Regions from separate parts of the Paraconexibacter sp. AEG42_29 genome, predicted to be linked through region 2. Evidence: riboswitches for the same ligand, from Rfam matches in the RefSeq annotation. Region 2 holds a riboswitch; the other holds the start of a gene.
What was found. Region 2 has a riboswitch for cyclic di-GMP ahead of DSM112329_RS15515 (type II secretion system protein). Riboswitches for the same ligand answer to the same signal wherever they lie in the genome.

Region 1: it holds a riboswitch for cyclic di-GMP, as region 2 does, so the genes downstream of both, DSM112329_RS02075 (hypothetical protein) here and DSM112329_RS15515 (type II secretion system protein) in region 2, are expected to answer to the same signal.

Annotation. Positions count from the first base shown of each region.
Region 1 is NZ_CP114014.1:428,677-433,075, reverse strand. Features, by position in the region: gene DSM112329_RS02080 (sigma-70 family RNA polymerase sigma factor) at 1-1,326, shown strand, start outside; cyclic di-GMP riboswitch class I at 1,451-1,526, shown strand; gene DSM112329_RS02075 (hypothetical protein) at 1,540-2,574, shown strand; gene DSM112329_RS02070 (benzoate/H(+) symporter BenE family transporter) at 2,647-3,837, opposite strand; gene DSM112329_RS02065 (XRE family transcriptional regulator) at 3,834-4,399, opposite strand, start outside.
Region 2 is NZ_CP114014.1:3,181,096-3,185,494, reverse strand. Features, by position in the region: gene DSM112329_RS15530 (hypothetical protein) at 1-237, opposite strand, end outside; gene DSM112329_RS15525 (prepilin-type N-terminal cleavage/methylation domain-containing protein) at 228-1,052, opposite strand; gene DSM112329_RS15520 (prepilin-type N-terminal cleavage/methylation domain-containing protein) at 1,049-1,837, opposite strand; cyclic di-GMP riboswitch class I at 2,245-2,328, shown strand; gene DSM112329_RS15515 (type II secretion system protein) at 2,421-2,861, shown strand; cyclic di-GMP riboswitch class I at 3,030-3,111, shown strand; gene DSM112329_RS15510 (type II secretion system protein) at 3,204-3,644, shown strand; cyclic di-GMP riboswitch class I at 3,863-3,944, shown strand; gene DSM112329_RS15505 (type II secretion system protein) at 4,037-4,399, shown strand, end outside.

The sequences.
Region 1 (4,399 bases), 2.8 Mb from region 2:
CGCATCGCCCAGCGCGAGGCGTTCGACCTCTCCCGCCGCCGCCGGCAGGACGCCGCGGCCCGGCAGTTCGACGGGCCCGACGGCGAGGAGGCGCTGCTGCAGGTCGCCGCCCCGAACGACGAGCGCGTCCGCGAGCGGCTGCGCGAGCTCGTGGGCGACCTGAGCCGGCTCCCGCTGCGCCAGCGCAGCGCGCTGATGCTGCGCGAGCTCAGCGGCCTGGGCTACGCGGACATCGCGATCGCGCTCGACACCACCCCCGCCGCCGCCCGCCAGTCCGTCCTGGAGGCGCGCACCGCCCTGGTCGACGTCGGCGACGGTCGCCGCGACAGCTGCAGCGACGTGCGCGCCCTGATCGACAGCGGCGACCGCCGCAAGCTGCGTGGCCGCCGCGTGCAGGCGCACCTCTCGGACTGCACCGGGTGCCGCGGCTTCGCCGGGCGCATCGACGACCGCCGCCGTGACCTCGCACTCCTCTTCCCCCTCGCTCCGGCCCTGGCCTCGGGCAGTGGCGCCCTCGCGATCGTGACCGGCGGCGGCGTGGCCGCGGGCGGGGCCGGCGTCGCCGCGGGCGGCTGGTCGCTCGGGCTCGGCAGCCTCGGCAGCGCCGGGGTCGCGAAGTGCGCCGTCGCGTGCACCGCGGCCCTGGTCGGCGTCGGCGCGATCGGCGAGCAGGTCGTCGTCCACCCACCGGCCAAGAAGCCGCGCGTCGAGGTCGTCGCCCAGGCGCCGCAGCCGTCCGGATCCGTGGCGTCGCCCTCGGCGACCGCCGCCCCCACGCCGTCCGCGCGCAAGGTCCGCGCCAAGGCGCCGGCGCGCGCCGCGACCGGCGCAGCCGCGAGCAAGGCGAAGGCCAAGCCCGCGCGGACCTGGTCCGGCGGGAGCGCCGTCGCCGTCCGCATCCCGGCGCGCACGGGCAGCGGTTCCGCGGCCCCGGCCGCCACGTCGACCACCGCGGCCGGCGGCACCGCACCCGCCGACCCCGCCGCACAGGCGACGACGTCCACCCCCGCCGCCGTCAGCACGCCGTCCCCGGCGCCCAGCACGGTCGCCGCGACCCCGGTCTCGATGTCCGGGGGCACGACCAACAAGACCCAGGCCGCGCTCGCCGGCGAGCTGCAGAAGAAGACCAGCGAGGTGGTCGCGCAGCTGACGGCGCAGACCGGCGACGCGGTCAAGAACGTGGTCGAAGGGTCGCTCGCGGTGACGCAGCAGACCTTAAGCGCCGTGCAGAAGACGGTCCAGAACGTGACGAACACGGCGCTGAGCGGGGTCCAGGCCCAGCTCGAAGCGCTGAAGCGGCTGATCCACCCCCAGAGCCAGCCGTAGCTTCCCGTCCGCAGTAGCGCCTACGCGCCACCTGCGGAAAGTTTTCCAAGTAGCACCTCACATCGACGGTGCGCCTCCCCTCTTCACTGGTGAGGCTCATCGCCTCCCCCGGTCAGATCGGCCGGTCGGAAAAAGGCAAACCCGCTGCGAGGCGGGGACGCAAAACCAGGGGCCTGCACGCAGGCCGCCCAGTTACCCACAAGGAGATCCACCATGCCCCGTCGTACCCCCCTCGCCGCGCTCCTCACCAGCGCCGCACTGCTCACCGTGGCCCTGCCGGCCGCCGCCGACGCCGCCCCGAAGGCGACGCAGGCCTCGGTCAGCCAGCACATCGCGAAGGCGCAGTCCGCTGCGAAGAAGGTCACCCGCGCCACCAAGAAGGGCGACGTCGCCGCCGCCCGCAAGGCGCTCAAGACGTCCCGCCACGAGGCCGTCGTCGCGTCCCGCGGCGCCCGCCAGCTGGCCGCCGGCGCCGGCGACAGCACCGCTGCCGCCAAGACCGCGGTCTGGTCGATCACCGCCGCCGCCGGCGCCCTCGGCGAGTCGCTGACGCGCTTCTCGAACCTCGTCCCGACGACCGGCGACGAGAAGCTGCAGAAGCTGCTCGCCGGCTCGCTGCCCGGCACCGCCGCCGGTCACGCGCAGCTCGTCGAGGAGCTCACCGCCCTCGTGAACGAGCTGAGTGGCGGCGCCCAGGCGCTGGCCGCCCAGGCGCTCGCCGCCCTGCAGGCCGCTGCGCCCGTCCAGGTCCAGCAGATCGCGGCGATCGCGGGTATCGACGACCTCCCGGCGCAGGTCGGCACGCTGATCCAGACCGCGCTGTCGACCGCGACGGCCGCGCTGCAGACCGGCCTGACCGAGCTGACGAAGCTCCTCCCGGTCCTCCCGGCCCAGACCGAGGCGCAGATCAGCACCGCGCTCGGCTCCATCACGTCGACGATCCACGAGCTGATCCCGATGCTGACCCAGATCACCGGCGTCGCCATCACGGCCGCGACCAACAGCGTCAAGCAGGCCACCGGCATCTGCCAGAGCCTCCTGAGCGGCCTGCTGGGCGGCTTCCTCGGCGACAACACCCCGGCCGCCGGCACCGAGACCGGCTCCACGGGCGCGGGCAACGCGTCGAGCGGCGGGCTCCTGTCCGGCCTCATCAAGATCCCGCTGAGCCTGCCCTCGGGCATCCTGGGCGGCCTGTCGAGCCTGCTCGGCGGCGGCGGCGGCCTCTTCGGCGGCCTGCTCGGCCGGTAGCCCCTCCGCAGCACCCGGTTCGGCGCGACGCCGCGGCACCTGCCGCGGCGTTCGTCGTTCCGGGGTCGTTCGTCAGGCGCGCTGCTCGGTCGGCATGGCCCGCGCAGCCACACCGCGCTGGACGGCGAACAGCAGTAGGCCCGCGACCAGCCCCCAGAACGGCGCGCTGATCTGGAAGGCGGTGATGCCCGACGCGCTCACGACGAGCGTCGCCACGGCCGCGTCGCGGGTCGCCTCGGTGGCGACGGCCGCCGCCAGCGCGCCCGCCAACGGAGCCAGCAGCGCCAGGCCGGCCACGCACTGCACGAGGACCGGCGGCGCCGAGGACACGAGCGCGACCGCCAGGCCCGCCCCGAGCCCGAGCACCAGGTAGACGACCCCGCCCGCGACCGAGGCGACCCAGCGCCGCTCGGGATCCGGGTGGGCGTCCGGACCGGCCGACAGGGCGGCGGTGATCGCCGCCAGGTTGATCGCGTGGCCGCCGAACGGCGCGGACAGGATCGAGCCCGCCCCGGTGCTGAGCAGCACGGGCCGCAGCGGCGGGCGGTACCCGAACGAGGCGAGGACGGTCATCCCCGTCACGTTCTGCGAGGCCATCGTGACGATGAACAGGGGCAGCGCGATGCCGACGAGCGCGCCCAGCGTGAAGGCCGGCGTGGTGAGCTCGGGCCGGGCGAGCAGCCCGCCGTCGGGGGCGTCGAAGCCGCCGCCCAGCGCGGTCGCGACCGCCGCGGCGACGAGCGCTCCTGGCACGGCCCAGCGGCGGGCCAGGACGACGAGGGCGAGCCACGTCGCCACGACCGGTCCGGCCTGCGCGGGGATCTCGACCACCGCCCGTGCCGGTCCCGCGCAGATGGGGAGCAGGACGCCGGCGAGCATCGCGCTCGCCAGCGGACCGGGGATCGCCGCGATCAGCCGGCCGAGGCGCGCCCACAGGCCGGCGAGGACCGTGAGCCCGCCGGCGATCACGAACGCGCCCACTGCGGCCGGCCAGCCGCCGCCGGGGACGCCGACCGTCGCCAGCAGCGCGGCCCCCGGCGTCGACCAGGCGATGCTCGCCGGGACGCGCAGCCGCAGGCCGATCCCGATCGCGACGATCCCCATGACCACGCACAGCGCCAGCAGGCCGGACGCCGCCTGCGCGTCCGTCGCCCCGACGCCGTTGAGGCCCGTCAGCACGACGGTGAACGAGCTCGCGAAACCGACCAGGGACGCGACGACCCCTGCCGCGACGGGCTGCGCCAGGTCCGCCCGCCGGGTCATGACGCGGGGACGGGGTAGGAGATCCAGTCCAGGACGCGGCTGTCGCGTTCGGCGACGTACCGGTGCGGCGTGTCGGCGGCGAACCACACGGCGTCGCCGGGCTTGAGGGCGACCTCCTCGCCGAGCGGCCCGGCGCGCAGCCGCCCGCTGAGGCAGACGACGACCTCCTCGGTCCCCGGGAGGTGGCCGTCCGACGCCTGCTCGGTCCCGTGGCCGAACGTGATGTCGAACAGCTCGGTGCGCCGTGGCCGGCCGTCGGCGTGCAGCAGGTGGACGGTGCCGGCCGCGGTCGGGAGCGCGTCGCCCGACCCGCTCGGGATCGCCCTGACCCGCGGCGCCACCTCGGCTTCGAGCAGCGCGCTGAGCGGCAGGTCGAGCGCCCGCGCGATGCTGAAGAGCGTCTGCACGGACGGGTTGCCGGCGCCGCTCTCGATCCGGCCGAGGATGGTCTTCGACAGCCCGGTGGCGCGCGCCAGGTCGGCGACCGACAGCGAGCGCGCGGTCCGGTGGTAGCGGACCGCCACGCCGATGCGGGCTGAGAGCTGGGTCGGTTCGTCATCCA
Region 2 (4,399 bases):
CGAGGTGACCGCCGACGCGGGCCAGTTGCGACCCAGGACGAATGCCTCGCTCGTGAGCACGCTCTCGGCCAGATTGAAGCCACGATCGCGCGTGCGCTCGGTGGTCGACTGCTGTGCCTGGGTGTCGACGACCGCGAGCAGCGCCAGCCCGAGAGCGAGCATGACCAGGGTGCTCATCAGCGCCGTGAAGAGCGCTGAGCCGCGGTCGTCGTACCGGGGTTGCTTGATCAGTTGCATTCGACCGTCTTCGGGATCGTGGTGGTGATGCCGGCGGTGTCGGTGATCGTCGCCAGGATCGTGGTGACTGCCTTCGGGATCGTCAGCTGGACCGGGGTTCCGGTGACGCCCGTTCCGAGCGTCACCCCGCCGGTGCTGGCGTAGGTGACGCTCGCGACGTTCAGCCCGCTGAGTCCGGCGCCGAGCGTCAGTAGCGGCCCGGTGCTGTTGCAGTCGACCTTGACGTCGCCGTCGGAGATCGGCAGCTGACCGGCGGTCCGGCGCACGGTCGCACTGGCCCGCAGGGTGCTCGTGGCGACCGACTTGGCGCTGGTCGCGTCGATGTTCAGCGTGATGCCGACGGACTTGACGGCCGCGGGCGTCGCGGACGACGCGGCACCGTCATAGGTGAAGCCCGTGGTGCCCGCGGCGGGAACCGTGCCGACGACACCCTGGGTCCAGCCGGTCCCGGCGACGCCGCAGGCGCTGCCAGGCGTGGTGGTGGTGGTCGAGCTGGACTGGTAGAGCGTGGTCCCGGTGACGCACAGGCGGACGGACCGCGACCCGGTGGCGGTGGCGACGGAGTAGACGAGGTCGTTGGCAGCGGCAGTCCGGATGGTGGACGCGCCCCGGAGGTCGTCGACGACCCTGTCCATCGTCGCGCGGGCGGTGTCGTTGGCACCGGTCTGCCGCGTCTGCTTCGTCGTCTCCGACGAGAAGACGTCGAAGGACTGGAAGGTCGCGAGCAGCACGATCGTCGACAACGACATCGCGATGAGGAGCTCGACGAGGGTCAGGCCGTCGTCGTCCCGGCGACGTGGGCGGGGTGGAGTCATGAGGTGGGGGTGGGGCAGCCGGAGGGCAGGGGGGTGGCGGTGGTCACCTGGGCGAGCGCCATGGGGCAGTCGTTCGGCAGCGGGTTCGTGAGCAGCGTCGTCTGCCGGAGCGTCTGCGCCGTGCCCTTCGTCCAGTTGACGGTGACCTGGACCAGGCGCAGGTCGTCGGGGCGGCTGTCGAACGCCGCCGTCCCCGACGTGCTCGTGCAGGCCGAGACGGGCGCGATGGCGCTGACCGCGGCCGTGACGGCGTTCAGGATGGTGGAGTTGGTGCCAAGCGCGTTGCAGACCGTGCTCAGCAGGCTGCCGCCGGCGGCGACCGAGATGCCCAGGACGTTCAGGCCCACCGCGGTGCTCGTGGCGGCGCTGCCGGGGCCGGCCGAGCCGTTCGGGTTGGCGCAGTACGTGGCGTCACCAACGCCGACGCCGTCCGAGGGGTCGTCGATCGAGCAGGCCGCGATGGAGACGGTGTAGGTGGTGCCGCGCCGCGTGACCGCGAACGACGAGCCCGAGAGCGCGCCGGCGTCAGGGAGCGTCGCCCGGAGCTGCGCCGGAGCTGTGGTCGCCGTCACGTTGGCGTAGGGGACCTGTCGGCTGCGCTCGATGAGCTCGCGGGCGACGTTCGTGCCCTGCTCGCGAGCGGCGGTCTTCCCGGTGCTGCTCGCGCCGGAGAGCGTGAAGTTGAGCATCGCGAGGACCCCGACCAGCAGGATCATCATCGCGACCATGACCTCGACGATCGTGAAGCCTGCGTCGGTGCGGGTGGGGTGGCCGTTGTCCTTCACACTGCTCTTATCGGCAGCGAGCCTGCATCCCCAATAGTGGGGAGGGGCGGATTGCCGAACGTCCACCTCGCGTCGCGAGCAACGTCACGGCGCTACGCTCCGCGCCCCGTGACCGACGAACCCTCGCCCGATCCCGCCCCGTGCTCGCCGTGCCGCGGCACCGGCCGCCTCAGCTCCAAGCTGGGCGGGGATGCACACGAGGTCCCTTGTCCGTGGTGCGAGGGCTCCGGCACCTTCATACCCGCGCACGACGCGCAGGCGGCCCGCCGGGCCGACAGCGCCGGCTGACCCGGACGCCCACCGCGCTGGGGTGCGGCCCCTAGTACAGATGTCCAGGTTCGAACAATTTCCGGGGATGGTCTTTAGTCCGGTCGAATGTCGTCCGATAGGGCAATTGAGCAGTCCCAAGGTGCTAACGGCAAACCACTCGTGAGGGTGGGACGCAAAGCCCAAGGGCCTCGTCCGCAATACGAGGCAGCCGGGTTGCCACCGGGGTTGAAGTGGACCCCCACGGCCTGATGGATACCGCGGGTTACTGACTCACTCAGATCGGTCCACTCATTGCAATCCCTGGAGGATTCACATGCTGCGTAACCTGCTGGCCAAGAAGAACTCCGACGAGGGCTTCACCCTCATCGAGCTCCTGGTCGTCATCCTGATCATCGGCATCCTCGCCGCGATCGCCCTGCCCTCCTTCCTCGGTCAGTCCGACAAGGCCAAGGACTCCGCCGCGAAGTCTGATGCGCGTAACGCCGTGACGCAGATGGAGTCCTGCGCGGCGGACGGCACCGGCGCGACCGCGACGGTCATCGCTGCCTGCGCGACGAACCCGCAGGTCCTCGGCGCCGGCGACTCCGCCGTCACCGTCACCGTGAACGGCTCCGGCTACACCATCAGCGCGGTGTCCTCGACGGCGGCCTCGCAGGTCTTCCGCATCACCAAGGCCGCCGGCTCGCCGGGCGCCTACACCCGCGCCTGCACCACGGCCGGCACGGGCGGCTGCCCCGCCGGCGGCGTCTGGTAGCCCCAGACCCCATCAGTTTCATCCGCGAGGCGGGCCCCCGGGCCCGCCTCGTCGGCGTTTAAGACGCACGGTGTCCGACATCGAACGAGCGTCCAGTTTCCGGAGGAGCACGTCACCGGGCCTCAAGTCCGCGCGCACATCGACCGATAGCGGCCTCGAGCAGTCCCAAGGTGCTAATGGCAAACCACTCGTGAGGGTGGGACGCAAAGCCCAAGGGCCTCGCGACGAGCGAGGCAGCCGGGTTGCCACCGGGGTTGAAGTGGACCCCCACGGCCAGATGGATACCGCGGGTTACTGACTCACTCAGATCGGTCCACTCATTGCAATCCCTGGAGGATTCACATGCTGCGTAACCTGCTGGCCAAGAAGAACTCCGACGAGGGCTTCACCCTCATCGAGCTCCTGGTCGTCATCCTGATCATCGGTATCCTCGCCGCGATCGCCCTGCCCTCCTTCCTCGGTCAGTCCGACAAGGCCAAGGACTCCGCCGCGAAGTCGGACGCTCGTAACGCCGTGACGCAGATGGAGTCCTGCGCGGCGGACGGCACCGGCGCGACCGCGACGGTCATCGCTGCCTGCGCGACGAACCCGCAGGTCCTCGGCGCCGGCGACTCCGCCGTCACCGTCACGACCAACGGCGCGGGCTACACCATCAACGCGGTGTCCTCGACCGCCAACACGCAGGTCTTCTCGATCACGAAGACCTCGGGCTCGCCGGGCTCCTACACCCGCGCCTGCACCACGGCCGGCACGGGCGGCTGCCCCGCCGGCGGCGTCTGGTAGCCCCAGGCCCCATCGAGCTTCATCCGCGAGGCGGGCCCACGGGCCCGCCTCGCGGCGTTAAACCGGCCTCCGTGAGCCCTTGCTGCGGTTGCGCGGGCCCGCGGTACCTGGGCAGGCTGGGGTCGTCCACCTAGAACAAACGTCCAGTCCAAAAGAAATTGTGGGGAAGGGCTTTAGTCCGCGCGACAGTCCTCCGATAGGGGTATTGAGCAGTCCTAAGGTGAAAACGGCAAACCACTCGTGAGGGTGGGACGCAAAGCCCAAGGGCCTCGCGACGAGCGAGGCAGCCGGGTTGCCACCGGGGTTGAAGTGGACCCCCACGGCCAGATGGATACCGCGGGTTACTGACTCACTCAGATCGGTCCACTCATTGCAATCCCTGGAGGATTCACATGCTGCGTAACCTGCTGGCCAAGAAGAACTCCGACGAGGGCTTCACCCTCATCGAGCTCCTGGTCGTCATCCTGATCATCGGTATCCTCGCCGCGATCGCCCTGCCCTCCTTCCTCGGTCAGTCCGACAAGGCCAAGGACTCCGCCGCGAAGTCTGATGCGCGTAACGCCGTGACGCAGATGGAGTCCTGCGCGGCGGACGGCACCGGCGCGACCGCGACGGTCATCGCTGCCTGCGCGACGAACCCGCAGGTCCTCGGCGCCGGCGACTCCGCCGTCACGGTCACCGGCCTCGGCGGCGCGGGCTACACCATCAACGCGGTGTCCTCGACCGCCAACACGCAGGTCTTCTCGATCACGAAG